2 regions of the Arthrobacter sp. B10-11 genome follow, and region 2 is predicted to be linked to the other one. Evidence: riboswitches for the same ligand, from Rfam matches in the RefSeq annotation. Region 2 holds a riboswitch; the other holds the start of a gene.
The links. A riboswitch is a leader RNA that binds a small molecule or an ion and turns the genes downstream of it on or off. The one in region 2 is predicted to bind cyclic di-AMP.
Positions count from the first base shown of each region.

Region 1: another riboswitch for cyclic di-AMP. It lies ahead of RW112_RS17635 (C40 family peptidase); the one in region 2 lies ahead of RW112_RS05960 (hypothetical protein).

Region 1 is NZ_JAWMTH010000006.1:63,260-70,597, reverse strand. It holds gene RW112_RS17670 (alpha-mannosidase) at 1-39, opposite strand, end outside; gene fdhD (formate dehydrogenase accessory sulfurtransferase FdhD) at 213-1,085, opposite strand; gene RW112_RS17660 (molybdopterin molybdotransferase MoeA) at 1,156-2,697, opposite strand; gene RW112_RS17655 (DUF6457 domain-containing protein) at 2,694-3,077, opposite strand; gene RW112_RS17650 (molybdenum cofactor guanylyltransferase) at 3,154-3,771, opposite strand; gene RW112_RS17645 (HNH endonuclease) at 3,815-4,315, opposite strand; gene RW112_RS17640 (NlpC/P60 family protein) at 4,539-5,306, opposite strand; gene RW112_RS17635 (C40 family peptidase) at 5,461-6,135, opposite strand; cyclic di-AMP (ydaO/yuaA leader) riboswitch at 6,206-6,399, opposite strand; gene RW112_RS17630 (M23 family metallopeptidase) at 6,513-7,337, opposite strand.
Region 2 is NZ_JAWMTH010000002.1:59,205-66,542, reverse strand. It holds gene RW112_RS05970 (STAS/SEC14 domain-containing protein) at 1-165, shown strand, start outside; gene RW112_RS05965 (glycosyltransferase) at 188-1,093, opposite strand; gene RW112_RS05960 (hypothetical protein) at 1,229-2,011, opposite strand; cyclic di-AMP (ydaO/yuaA leader) riboswitch at 2,011-2,198, opposite strand; gene RW112_RS05955 (HAMP domain-containing sensor histidine kinase) at 2,334-3,866, opposite strand; gene RW112_RS05950 (response regulator transcription factor) at 3,870-4,610, opposite strand; gene RW112_RS05945 (hypothetical protein) at 4,741-4,914, shown strand; gene RW112_RS05940 (winged helix-turn-helix domain-containing protein) at 5,446-6,318, shown strand; gene RW112_RS05935 (dodecin family protein) at 6,485-6,688, shown strand; gene RW112_RS05930 (SixA phosphatase family protein) at 6,746-7,273, shown strand.

The sequences.
Region 1 (7,338 bases), on a different contig from region 2:
GTCAAGACGGACTTCCGTGATGCGGCGGTCGTCGTGCAATGTGGTCCTCTTTAATGCCTGTGGTTTGGAATCTTAGAGCCGATTCGCGGGTTTACTGGGCGTTGGCTTCAGCTTATGCGCTAGCCCTTGGACTCAGCTGAAGGAGCGTATCGGCGCGTCCATTCGATGGATAAAATCTACTGTGCCGGGCCGCATAAGCCAAGCGCTTTTCCCTATCCGGGGACGGGTGCGGGAGCCGTGATGCGGTGCTGCCCGGCATAGACGTTGAGGGTAGCTCCCCTGCTGAAGCCTGCCAGGGTCATGCCGCTGGCGTCGGCAAGTTCAACAGCCAGGCTGGACGGCGCACTGACCGCCGCAAGCACCGGAACACCGGCGAGCGCCGCCTTCTGGACCAGCTCGAAAGAGGCGCGCCCGGAGACCTGCAGCACTGTGCCGGCCAGTGGCAGCAGCCGCTCGCGCAGCGCCCAGCCCACTACCTTGTCCACGGCGTTGTGGCGTCCCACGTCCTCGCGGAGGCACAGCAGCTCAGCGCCGCCGTCGTCGGTGATCCGGAAGAGGCCCGCTGCATGGACACCGCCGGTGGTGTCGAAGACTGCTTGCGCGGCACGAAGCTTGTCCGGGAGTCCTGACAGCGTCTCAACCGGCACTGTCAGCGGATCCTCCGCCGGGCTGAAATGCGACGACTTGCGGACGGCATCGATCGAATCGGTGCCGCAGATGCCGCACGAGCTTGAAGTAAAGATGTTGCGCCCCCGCTCAGGAAGGACCACATCCGGCCGCAGTTGGGCTTCCACGACGTTAAAGGTCTGCACGCCGTTCTCGTCCTCACCGGCACAGAAGCGCAGGGAGATGAGCTGCTCGGGGTCCCAGATGATGCCCTCGGAGACCAGGAATCCGGCCACGAGGTCAAAGTCGTCGCCGGGCGTCCGCATGGTGACGGTAAACGGGAGGGAGCCCAGCCGTATCTCGAGCGGCTCTTCCACAGCCAGGACATCCTCCCGGTGCCGCACAGGGAACGCGCGGGACTGGGGTGAGCCGTCCAGGACAAACTTGTGGATCTTGCGGCGTTGCGTCATGCGGGCCACGATGCGCTCCTTAAAGTGCGGTTATGACCATCATTGCAAGCCCGGACCGGCTTCACCAGCCGGGGACGTTTCAGCCCAGCAGGGCGCTCCAGTCCACCGGACCGTCCGACGCTGCGGGCTTGCGGGGTGCCTTGCGGGCGGCTGCCTTCGCTTTGGCCGCAGCGGGATCCGCCGTCTGGATCGGTGCGCCCCAGGGCAAGGCGAAGGCCGGTACCGGCTCCCCCAGCTGAACGCCGTGCGGCGGAACCACAAGGACGCCGTCGGCAGCCGCAAGGCCGCGCATCATCCCGGGTCCTGCATGCCGGGCCGGCGATGCCATGCCGTACAGAAGCCTGAAGGGCATGAGCCGGGTCCGTCCCGGTTCAGCGTCGATCATGGTTCCGCAGGGCACTTCGCTGACCGGCGGCAGGGTGCCGTGGCCCAGGGCAGCCAGCAGCGGCGCCCCCACCGTGCAGAGCGCCATCATCGCGGCGAGGGGATTGCCGGGCAGGCCAAGGATGAAGCGGCCGTCCGGCAGTTCCGCGAGGACCGCCGGATGCCCCGGTCGCATGGCGATGCCGTCGATCAGCAGGCGGCCGCCCAGTTCCGCGACGGCACGGCGGAGGTGGTCGGTCCCCGACCGGCCGGTTCCGCCGGTGGTGATGACGACGTCGGCAGGCACCTCTTCCGCGCCCGGCACCGGCGCTCCCTGCGATGGAACGGAACCGGCTTCCGGGCCCTGGCCAGCCTGCATGCCCGGACCGGCCTGCGGTCCGATGTCCTCGGGACCGATGTCTTCCAAGGCAGCAAGCCATTCGTGGTAGTTGTCGCCAATTTTTTCCTGCCCGGCGAAGATGCCGCCGAGCATCCCGACCACTGCCCCCAGTTGCGGGCCGAAGGTGTCGCGTACCTTCCCGGGTGCGGGAAGGCCTGCAGTGACCACTTCGGAGCCTGTCAGGAGGATCCTCACCACGGGCTTGCCCCGGACCTGCAGGGAGTCGTGCCCGGCGAGCGCAGCAAGGGCCATGTGGGCCGGATTGAGGACCGCACCGCTTTTGACCAGGACGTCTCCGGCGGCTGCTTCCTCCCCGGCTTTCCGGATGTGCTGGCCGTTCTTCGGTTCGCCGGGCCGCGCCGAGCCGCCAAGGGCCAAGACCGGGAGCCCTTCGTCATCCGTTGTGATCGTGCCGCTTTCGCTGCGGAGCACAGCCTTGGCGCCGGGGGGAATGAGACCGCCCGTGACGATGGGGCTGGCCTGGTGCGGCGCCAGCCGCTGGCCGGGTTCTGCCAGGATCCACGGCCCCGTCCCGTTGACCGCCCAGCCGTCCATGGCTGATGACGCATAGTGCGGCATATCCTGCAGTGCCGTGATATCCGCTGCGAGCGTCCTGCCCAGCGCGCTCCTGAGCGGCACCGGCCCCGGCGGGATGGGTGTGGCGCAGTCGAACGACGCCTGCCGGGCCTCCTGCCAGGTGTGCGCCGCGTGGGTGTGCCCGGCCCCGTGTGATTCGCCCCCCTGCGAATCGGCAGCCTGGGGTCCGGCTGCGTCGGCGGAGCCTGGGCCGCCGGCAGGATCCCCGCCTTCAAGGACGTCGCTGGCGGCGTCAGCGCCGCCCGGCGGCGCAGCCGTCATGCGCCGGTGTTCCTGCCCGTGGCGGGTGGCACTGCTGCCGGGGCGGTCGCCGGCCCGGACACGGCTGGTTCCGACCCGGATGGCGTCTGCGGCGTCGAGGCCGCCGTGTCCACTTCCGCATAGTCCATCGCCAGCGCCCGTGCCCTGCCCAGGGCAGCCTGCATCGAGGCCGTGTCCGGGGCCTGGCCCGAGCCTGTGGCCATGCCCGCCGCGAAGCCGGCGATGAAGGTGGTCAACGGCGCCGCCGGGCGCACCACAGAGTGGGCTGCCACCCCGGCCAGCGCAAGTACTTCATTGACGTCCACCTCGACGTCCTCCAACTCGAATGCTTGCAGCAGCGCCCGGCACCAGTCTTCCAGCGTTTCTTCCTGGCTCTTCACTGTTGCCTCCAAACTCGAAAATTCAGTTGCGGTGCCACCGCATGGTCCACCGACGGCGGCGTATGCTGTCGGCGGCTCACGACCCCTGGCGGGACACCCCTAACGCGGTGGCATCGTCCCAGGTATCCACGTCGTCCGTGGCACCGGCGGGGACGGTTACAGTCCGCACGTCAAGCCTAGCAAGGAGGGCGAAGACTGATGCTCCCGTAAGCCCTCCGCTCCTGGTCTTTTCCTCGACGGCCCGTTGTAGCGCGCGCGTGCTATAAAAGCCCGCGAGCGGCTGCTGGCGGCCGTCCGGTGAGGCGGCCATGACTCCTTCGGAGCCCGCGCTCCCCGGGGATCCCGCGGTAAGGGCTGCCAGCAGGGCCGCCACGGCCTGGTCCGCTTTGGGCATGTCACAGGCCAGAACCAGCGTTAGGCCTGCCCGAAGCGGACCCTGCGCATGGTCAAGGGCAGCCAGGCCGGCAGCAATAGCCGCGGCAGGGCCGGCGAACGCAGGCTCTTCACGGCACGTCAGGACGCCGGAGGGCAGTGCGCCGGAATCGGGTCCCACCACCACTGTGGCGGTTGCCCCGGCGGCTGCCGCGAGCGACCGCGACAGGAGGGTGGCGCCGTCGTACACCAACTGGGACTTGGGCACGCCGCCCAGGCGCGATGACCGGCCGCCGGCCAGGACTAAGGCATCGAACTCCACAGGGCCAGCCTAGCGATCGAGCCGGCCCTGTGCAGCAGACGCCTCAGGCCGCGGATTCAGGCAGCAGGAAAGGATCCCACGCGGGAGTGGGCTTTTCCAGTTCCTTGATCTGCCAGATGGTGCCGTGAGGGGGCGCGGGCACGAACCTGAGCTTCCAGCCCATCTCGGCCGGGGTGTGGTCGCCCTTCACGTTGTTGCATCTCAAGCAGGCGGCCACCAGGTTTTCCCACGAGTCGGCACCGCCCCTGGATTTGGGGTGGACGTGGTCAATGGTGTGTGCTGCTTTCCCGCAGTAGGCGCAGCGGTGGCCGTCGCGGCGCAACACGCCCCGGCGGCTCACTGCCGTGATGGTGTTGTACCGCGGGCGGATGTAGCGGTTCAGGAGGATCACGGACGGACGGCCCAGGATTTCCTGCGGCCCGACGACAGGATCGTCGCCTTCGGCCACCACGCTAGCTTTTCCGGTCAGCACAAGAACCAGCGCCCGGCGGAATGTCACAACCGCCAGCGGTTCATATCCAGCATTAAGAACGAGAGTGCGCATGCACATACCTCTTCACGGCCGCACCCGTCAGGGGCTCGAGGGCCGGCTGCCCTCTGCTTGTCCGGGCTATGGATCGACAACACAAGAGTAAACACTCAAGTGGCCGATCACCGAATCGGGTCATTACCATACACCCCGTGTCGATAAAAATTCACCTGCCGGAAACGCAAAAGAACCCCTGCCCGAAGGCAGGGGTTCTTTTGGCAAACGTGAGCCGGAGGCTTTAGCCGCCGACGCGGATGAAGACCGGGCCGGAGCCTACGTTGACGCTGAACAGGGAGGTGGTTCCACCGTTCCAGCCGCCGTGCACGGCCTGGCCGTTGCCGACGTAGACAGCGATGTGAGCCATGCCCATGCCGCCGTTCTGGTAGTAGGCGAGGTCGCCCGGCTGCGCCTCGGCTGCACTGACGGTGCGGCCCAGGGAGAGGTAGCCTGCCGGCCAGCCGTGGTAGTTGATGCCCACGGCTGCAAGCGAGTTGGTGGCGAGGGCGGTGCAGTCCTGGGCAACGCCGAGCTGGGCGTAAGCCGCAGCTGCGATCGAAGCGCCGTTACCGCTGGCAGCGGCCGGAGCGGCGGGGGCTGCCGGTGCGGCCGGCGCTGCGACGGTGGTTTCAACGGTGGCTGCCGGAGCGGCCTCGGGAGCAGCTTCCTGGACCTCAACAACAGGCTTGGCCTCTTCAACGACCGGAGCCGGCGAAGTGGATACAGCGGGCTTCTCGAAGGAGATCGCGATGCTGGATGCAGCCGAGATGTTGGCCGGAGCGGAAGACTGGACTTCCAAGGTGGAAGCAGAGGTTGCTTCGCGCTGAACATTGGTGTCGGCAGCGTTGGCTGCGATACCGCTCGTCAGGACCAGGCCGGAAGCAGCAGCGATAACCGCAGCCTGACGGCCCATGCCGCCGGCGTTGTCGCCGACAGCCTTGGCAATGACAGCAAGCGAGTTGGTTTTGGTAACCTCGGCGCGGTGCCGTGCGATGGCACGAGTAGTCATTATTTCTCTCTTTCGTTTTCCTCAGACTGCATGGCAGGCCGCGGCTTTTGGACGCTCCGGCATCTTGGGGGTAAGCCGGAACGGCCCGAACAGGGTTTTTAGCGAAGGACGCGCGCTTCACTGAAGGGAAGCACGCGTTTTAGCGCAGCGTGATTTAGCGCATGGTGTAGAACGCGGACGTGCCCGTGGCGGACACAGCGTGCAGGAGGGTGCCCTGCGACGGGTTCAACGCGCTGATCATCATGCCGTTGCCGACGTAGATGCCAACGTGTGCGCCGCCGTTTTGCATGACAAGATCGCCCGGCGCCGGGGTGGCGGTGGGCGTCATGGCAGTCCATGCGTTGGTGCGGGGGATGCTGATACCGGCCTGGGCGTAGACCCACTGGGTGAAGCCTGAGCAGTCCCAGCCGCTGGGAGTGGTGCCGCCCCAGACGTAGGCACTGCCGATGCCGGTGTAAGCGATGGCAGCGAGGCCCGATGCTGCCGCAGACGAAGCGGCATCGGCAAGCTTGCCTGCCTTGGCTTCCGCGTCGGCCTCAGTGGACGTTTCGCTGGCATCTGTACCGGTGGACTGTGCCCGAACGGTTTCAACCTTGGGCGCTGCCTTCGTGGTCACTGCCGGACGCTCGAAGGAAACAGTCGCTGTCGGTTCCGCGGTGACGGTCAGCTGGGCCGACTGTGAGCCGGACTCCGTGGAAGCGGAAACGCCCAGGTTGGTATCGGCGGCGTTCGCCGGCATTCCAACGCTGAGGATCAATCCGGACGCGGCTGCAATGACAGCCGCCTGGCGACCTACGGTTCCGGCGTTGGCAGTAACAGCCCGGGACACGGAGTTCAACGGGTTCGTTCGAACCGTTTGCGCACGGTGGCGCGCAGAATTGTGACGTGTAGACACGAAGGTAGCCTCTCCCAATGCCTACGAGGTGAGCTGTCGGATTCGGATGGGAGTCACCCGGCCGCTCGGCTTCCTGGGAAGCGTTGCGACTTAACCCCAAGGTCTTCTTGCGAAGACCAAAATTGGTTCCCCCGCCTCTGCCAGACGATGTCATGCGAACGGACCTTGAGCGGTGGCAGAGTTAGGCAATCCACTCAAGAGCGCCAACTTCGGAAAAGTTGGCGTGCTCTAAACGGTACAGGAATTAATAACGAATGTCACATTCAGGTCACGGCATGTCACAGGAATGCGAGAGCGGTCCATCGTTTGGATCAGAGCCAGCCGGTGGGGTCGACGACTTCGCCGTTGACCATGACTTCAAAATGGAGGTGGCAGCCGGTGGAGGCGCCGGTGGTCCCGCTAAGCGCCACGAGGTCGCCACGGCCCACCTTCTGCCCCACCTGGACGTTGGAAGACGAAAGGTGGTTGTACGTGGTTTCCAGGCCGTTGCCGTGGTCAATCACCACGCGGTTTCCGCCGCCGTAAGGATGCCAGCCCGAGAAGGTCACCGTTCCGCTGGCGGCAGCGAGGACGCTCGTGCCGCACTGGGCGGCATAGTCCTGGCCGCGGTGGAACTCACCGGCGCCGCCCGTGATGGGGCTGACCCGGAAGCCGAACGGCGAGGCCGAAACCATTTGTTCCAGCGGTGCCCCGAGGCTGCCGGCGGAGGCCGCACGGGTAATGGTCCCTGCCGACTGCGCGCTCAGAAGCTGCTTGAGCTTGCCGTCCGGATCGCCCTTGGTGGCGACGTAGGTGCGGTTGAAGTCGATTTTGGCACCCGCAGCAGCGGACACTTCCGGCTGGGGCGCAACTGACGCAGCGGCGGCAGCGTTCCCCGTGTCCGCTGTGGACATCGCGGGGCCGGTGGACGGGACGGTCACAGTGAGGACGAGCCCGGTGGCCGCGAGGGCAATGCCTGCCTTCTGGCCCACACCGCTCGCCGAGGCGAAGGCCGTAACCTGGCTGAACAGGCTGCGGCGCCGGCGCGCATCACGGTGCGCATCGCGCGGCCTGACCGTCATAACGGCTTCGGCCACTGGGTACTCCGAAGCGGGACCGGTCGCCCTGCGGCGGCCCCTGACGGTCTGCGTGGTCAAA
Region 2 (7,338 bases):
CGTGTTTTTGCCCGTCCCAGTACGGTGGCAAAGGTGGCGCTCCTCGGGTCATCCCCGGTGGACCGCGCAATCGCCAACTTCTTCCTCGGTCTTCATGCTCCGGCGGCTCCGACGCGGTACTTCACCTGCGCGAAGGAAGCCATACGGTGGCTTAAGGACGCTTAGGCGCTAAAACCAGCGATTGCGTTCACCGGGCCAGTCCCGAGCGAAGCGCCGCTACGGGAATGCGGCCGCCGGCCAGGTCCCGGATGAGGCGGACGATGCCGCGCAGGTCGGCGAGGGCCGTCTGGACAAGGTCCACGCCGGCGTCGGCAGCGCTTGCCCAGTCCACCGGGACCTCGTGCACACGGAGTCCGCATCTTTCGGCAAGGACAAGGAGTTCGGTGTCGAAGAACCACTCATCGTCGGCGGTGTACGGAAGAATGTGCCGGCCAACATCTGCGCGGATGGCCTTGAAACCGCATTGCGCATCGCTGAAACGTGCTCCCATCAGCACATGGAGGAGAAGGTTGTAGCTGCGGGAAATGAACGCCCGCCAGCGTCCGCGGACCACGCGGGACGTCCGCGCCAGCCGGGTTCCAACCGCCACATCTGAATGTCCGGAAAGGAGCGGTGCCACCAGCGGAGCGAGCGCGGCGAGGTCGGTGGAAAGATTCACGTCCATGTAGGCCAGCACGGGTGAAGGCGAGTCCAGCCACACAGTGCGTAGGGCGTTTCCCCGGCCCTTGGCGGATAGCCGGACCACAGTGACTTCACGGAGTTCCCGGGCCACACGCTCGGCTGCCTGGAGGGTGCCGTCGGTGCTGGCATTGTCCGCCACGGTAATCCGGAAGGGGTACGGAAAGGTGGCGAGCAGGTAGGCGTGCAGCCGCCGCAACGACGGCTCCACATCCTGTTGCTCGTTGAACACCGGGATGACAACATCCAGGACCGGGACGTCGGTTCCTGCTGCTGCCATGACCCGCGTGTCAATAGGGGCCCGGCGGATGCGTCCCGGCCCGGGAAGCAGCGGTGCGCTTCCGTGCGAGGCATCGACGGCGGCCCGCGGGTGCGGGTGCGGCAGGGGTCCCGTGGCCTGGTGTGTGAGCGTCATGGTTCAACTATGGGGCCGCCGCATATGAAGGATTTAGGCCAAAGCTGTGCACCTGCTGTGGAGTCGCCGGAGGCCCCGAATCCACATGGATTCGAGGCCTCCGGTGCAACGGGACAAGCTGTCTGGCGGGCCGGCTTAGTACCAGTTGTTGGCGTAGTGGAAGTTCAGGGCATCGCAGGGGGAGCCGTACCGTTCCTTGATGTAGTTCAGGCCCCAGTTGATCTGCGTGCGGAAGTTGGTGCGGTAGTCCGCCCCGGCGCTGGCCATCTTTTCGGCCGGCAGGGACTGGACAACGCCGTACGCGCCGCTGCTGGGATTGGTCGCCGTGGTCTTCCAGTCGGATTCCTTGGTCCACAGCGTGACCAGGCACTGCATCTGGTCGGCAGCCCAGCCGTAGCTTCCGAGCTGCGAAGCGGCATATGCCTGGGCCGCTGCGGGGTCGTCAACTGCAACGGGCGGTGCCGGGGCGGGCGCGGGTTCGGGAGCCGCAGCAGGGGCAGGCGCAGGCGCGGCTGCCTCCGGGGCGGCCTCCGGAGCCTTCTGCTCTGACGTCTTTTCCCCGGACGACTGCGGAGTCACGCTGACGGAGGCCGGGGCGGGCATGGCGGAAACCAGGATCTTTTCGAACGCGAGCTTCGACTCGGTATCGGCCGAAGTTGATGCGCTTTCAGCACCTGTGGCCGATGTTGAGGGCGCTGCGGGCTCGGAAGCCTGGCCGGCGGCGCCGACTCCGATCAGTACGGCGCAGGCCGTGGCCACTACTGCGGCCCGGCGGCCGGTCCCCTGCAGGCCGGCAGTGAACCGGGACAACGGGGTTGCCCTGGGGGCCGGTTCGGCGCGGTGGCGTGACCGTGCCGCAGGCGATGCGGAGTTGGCGGAAACGGTCTCAGGGCATACTTCTGGCGTGGATTCAGTCATGGTTGCCTCTCGATGCCGGCGGAGTTAGCTGTCGGGTTCGGATGAGGTCACACCCGGCCGCACGGAACTTCACGTGTCGGCTTCACCCCAAGGGCCGCTGCTGCAGCATGCCCGGAGACCTGGGTCCCCCGCCTCTGCCTGATCATGAGGAAATCCGGGTAGCGGCAGAGTTTGGCGTCCATCCGGATATGCGGCCCGAACGATGGCCGCACCCTAAAAACCGTACAGGAGTTCGGTGCTTAAGTCACGTTTCGGTAACGAGGATCACGCCTGCGGCGCGTTGACTTGCGCTGGAACTGACCGCGCAGTGGTGCCGGCGGGACTAGGCGGCCGCCGGCTCGCCAGGGAGGCGCAACGCGAATTCGGTGCGGCCCGGGCGGGAGTTCACCTCCACGGTGCCGCCGTGTGCCTCCACGATCGACTGCACAATCGACAGGCCAAGTCCGCTGGTTCCCTCGGCGGCCGCGGCGCCGGCAGCACCAGGGGCCGACGCCGCTCCGGCCGGGCTGGTGCGCGCGGCGTCCGCCCGGGCAAACCTGGCGAAGACCCGGTCCACGAATTCCGGCGGGATCCCGGCCCCGTTGTCCGTCACGGTCAGCACGGCACTGCCGTCGGCTGACCTCATCACCCCGGTGACCACCGTGGTCCCCGGGTCCGTGTGTTTGCGGGCGTTGGAGAGGAGGTTGGCCAGCACCTGGTGCAGCTGTTTGGCGTCCCCGCGGACCACCACGGGCTCGTCGGGCAGTTCGAGCTGCCAGATGCGGTCCGGTGCCATGACCTTCTCGTCGCTGACGGTTTCCACCGCCAGCTGCGTCAGGTCCACGTCGCTGATCTTGAGCGGCTGGCCTTCGTCCAGCCGGGCCAGGAGCAGGAGATCCTCTACAAGGGTGGTCATCCGTTCGGACTGGCTTTGCACCCGGGCCAGGGACTTCTTGCCGTCCGGGGTGAAGTCCTCGGTCATCCGCATGAGTTCCGTGTAGCCGCGGATGGCGGTGAGCGGCGTGCGCAGTTCGTGCGATGCGTCGGCCACGAACTGGCGCACCTTGGTCTCGCTCTGCTGCCGTGCCTCGAGGGCTTTGGCGACGTTGTCCAGCATGAGGTTCAGTGCGTGGCCCACGCTGCCCACTTCAGTTCCGGGATGGGCGTTCGACGGCGGCACGCGCACCGCAAGTGCCACCTCGCCGGCGTCGAGTGGCAGCTGGGAAACCTGCGTGGCCACTTCGGAAAGCTGTTCGAGCGGTTTCATGGTCCGGCGGATCAGCACCGTTCCTGCCATGCCGATCAGCACCAGCCCGCCGAGGGAAACGAAGACAAAGGTCCACACCAGTGAGCTGAGCGTGTTCTGCTTTTCGGCGAGGGGGAGGCCGGTGACGATCACATCTCCATACGGAGCCTCCACCGCCACCAGGCGGTAGGACCCGGTGGACAGGGTCCGGTCAACGGGTACTCCGTCGTGTCCGAGCGCCAAGAGGACCTGGTCATCCGCGGGGGACAGGGATGCGCGGGTAGCGTCACTGGCCAGGAAGCCGGAACTGCTGACGTTTCCGTCGTCGATGCGGGCGAACAGGGTGCCGATGCCCTGGCCCCGTGCATCCAGGGGATCGGGCCTGTTGCTGGGGTTGCCCTGCGGCGGACGGCCGAAGTCACTGGAACGCCGGGATGCCTCCGTGAGTTGCCTGTCCAGCTGCTGCGTCAGGAACGAATCCATGGAGGCGTAGCTGAAGAGACCCACCGCCCCGCAAATGGCAACAAGCAGTGCCATGGCCACCAGGACCAGGCGGGTGCGCAGGTGCCAGGTCGAAGGATCAAGCCAGCGGCGGCGGTCGCGGCGGATTTCACCCGAGAGTGTGGGCACTGCTCAATCCGCCGGTTTGATGACGTAGCCCGCGCCGCGGACGGTGTGGATCATGGGCGGGTGCGTGGCATCCACCTTCTTGCGCAGGTAGGAAATGTAGAGTTCCACGATGTTGGCCTGGCCGCCGAAGTCGTAGTCCCACACGCGGTCCAGGATCTGGGCCTTGCTGACCACGCGCTTGGGGTTTTCCATGAGGTAGCGGAGGAGTTCGAACTGGGTGGCCGTGAGCTGGAGTTCCTCTCCGGCCCGGGTGACTTCGCGGGTGTCGATATTGAGCACGAGGTCGCCCACCACCAGTTCTGCGGTGTCCATGGCGGCCACTCCGGAGCGCTGGACCAGCCGGTGCAGGCGGAGGAGCACTTCTTCCATGCTGAAGGGCTTGGTGACATAGTCGTCCCCGCCGGCCGCCAGGCCGAGGATGCGGTCCTGGACGGCGTCCTTCGCCGTCAGGAAGAGCGCAGGCACCTCCGGCGCGAAGGCGCGGATCCTGGTGAGCAGCTCAACGCCGTCGAACCCGGGGAGCATCACGTCCAGTACCAGGACATCCGGGCGGAACTCCTTGGCCAGTTTCACGGCTTCGGGGCCGTCCGCTGCGACAGCAACGGACCAGCCTGCCATGCGCAGGCCCATGCTCATGAGCTCCGAGAGGCTTGGTTCGTCGTCAACCACCAGGGCGCGGATGGGGGAGCCGTCCGGATGGGTGAGCTGGGGAAGGTTGTTAGTCATGGAGTGCGAAGTGGCCATGGGACAACTCTCCGATCTGCGGTTTAGCCGGCGCTATGGGGATCCTGTGCGCCGGCTGTGAATCCCAGCCTAGCGAGCTGGACGCCCCGGCGGGCCCTTCCCGGCAGCTGGAGAGGTCACAGTTGTCCTGGTGGGCGGAGCCGGTGCGGGAATGTACGCCCTGGCGTCCGGCTCCGCGGCGGCCGGCGGTAGTGCCAACGCCGATGCCGGCGCTTTGCAGGAAACGTTGCCGGGTGCCCGCGGCGGCGCGCAGGCCGAGTCCGTCCAGCTGGTGGCGGCGGTGCTGGCGGGTCAGTCCAACTGAGCCGGCCGGGCCGCGGGGGTGGAAATTTTTCCGTGAAGTCCAGGCCGGGGCTGGACATGTGCCATAAGCGGGTACCGGCATTTCAGCAATTCCGTACCCGCTGAATTTTTGCCCCGAAAAACCGCAGTTTGAGAAAGAATATTCGGTGATGAGGAAATTCTGATCGATCGTTCTGAAAAACACCTGTTATTTTATTGGCATTTGAGAATCGTGATTTGGGCCACAATGCGGGATTTCGTCTCACGATGCGGACGATAGCGTCCATTGTTACTTGCAAGTTTTCATTGTTACGTTGCACACTTCAATTGTGAACAAGAACTCAACAGCACCTGCAGCCGCAGAATCCTGGACCAGCCCACCTGCTGGCGAAGACATGCGCTGTTGTCGAATGCACGCCTAACTTTCCTACCCCGAGAAGTTTTTAGGCATTCGCCCCTAGCCCAGCGTCGGGCGCCCCTCCCCAGATCTCATTGCGGGGAAAGACAGCATTCGAGCCGCGATGACGGCCATTCACATTGAGGTAAGCATTCCATGTCAGTTGCATCTGGATACGTCCACATCTCCGTCCGAAACGCCAACAAAGGCGGCCAGCCGTCCGGTCTCCGCCAGGGATTCGGTGCCCGCCCGGCGTTTGCCCCGGCAGCCCCCGGCAACAGCTTCCCGGCCCCCGGCTACGCGCCGCAGGGCTACAACCCGAACTCCTACGGCCAGCTCCGCGCCGTTCCCGCCGCCGAGTCCGCACCGCAGACGGCACCCACCCCCGTGATTGCACCGGCCAACGGCAGCGCCGTCCGCCCCGTCGCGAACGAAAATGTTGCCCGTGGATTTGTCCTCTACATGGGCATTGATGAGGAAACCGCAGCAGCAGCCGGTACCTCCATTGCCAAGCTCGCCCAGGAAATCCGCGCTTACGCACAGTCCCTCGTCTCCGGTGCGGAGAGCTACGCTGCCGTGGCCGTTGCGCCTGCCAGCACCCCGGGTTCCGCGCTCGACGTCGTGCGGTCCACCTTCGGCGACCCCACCGTCAACTCCCGCCAGCGCACAGAAACCGCCCGCCTGCCCCAGCCGCAGGATCCACGGCCGTCGGGCGTCCTCATCGATCTGGCCCGCCGCGAAGTGCACCTCGACGGCGAATCCCTGAACCTCACGTTCAAGGAGTTCGAACTCCTCAACTACCTCGTGGAAAACGGCACCCGCACCGTTGGCCGCGACGAGCTGCTCGAAGGCCTGTGGCGCAACGCCGAAGAAGTTCCCAACGAGCGCACCATCGACGTCCACATCCGCCGCCTCCGCTCCAAGCTGGGCCGCCTCGCCAACACCGTCCGTACGGTCCGTGGCCAGGGGTACCGGTTCTACGAGCACCCGGAGGTTGTGGTCTGGGCCGCTCCGGAATACTCCATCTAGTCTTAGCTCCGCGCAAAAGCGCCCGTTCCCTTCCGGGGCGGGCGCTTTCGCTTTCGCGGCACGATCCCTCGGCGTATGTGCCTCCGCGGCTTAGTTCCTATGGCCCTGTTGGCTTCCTGCGGGGCGGCGTAGGCTCTGAGCGTCCATCCGACCATCAGGAGGAGCTATGTCTGTTGCACGTATTACCACCCTGAGCGCCAACTCGAAGACCTCGTTTGATGCTGCCATCAAAGAGGGGATTGACCGGGCCAATAAGACGTTGCGAAACGTCACCGGAGCGTGGGTGAAGGAACAGAAAGTCGAAATCGCGGACGGCGCCGTGGTCGCCTGGCACGTTGTGCTGGAAGTGACCTTCGTGCTGGACGACTGACCCCGGTGCAGGGCGGCCGTGGCCCGGTGGCCGGGGCCGCCGCACTAGGATTGGTGCATGAGCGAGCATCACATCAGGCGGCTGGTCCTCATGCGGCACTCCAAGGCCGATTGGCCCGGGGGAGTGCCGGACCACGAGCGGCCGCTGGAAGAGCGCGGCCACCGCGAGGCGCCCCTCGCCGGCAAATGGCTGCGCAAACACGGAGTCGTTCCGGACTTCATTCTCTGTTCCAGTGCCCTCCGGACCCGGCAGACGTGCACATGGGTGTGCGCGGAACTGGGCGACCAGGCCCCGACGCCGAAACTGGAGGACGGCCTCTACGGCGCGTCCGCGCTGCGCATGCTGACGGTGATCAACCATGTCCCGGACACCGTGACCACCCTGATGGTGATTTCCCATATGCCCGGAGTGCAGGACCTTGCCATGCACCTGGCGTCACGCGATTCCAACCATGACGCCTACATGGACGCCGCCACGAGGTTTCCCACCAGCGGCCTGACCGTTCTGGAAACCGAAAAGACCTGGGCTGAGCTGGACGGCCAGGATGCCCGGCTCACGCACTTCAAGGTGCCGCGGGCGCACTAGCGGCTTTCCCGCCGTCTTCATGGTCAGCGCGGGGTTTGTGATGTTTACTGGAGATATTCGTCAGC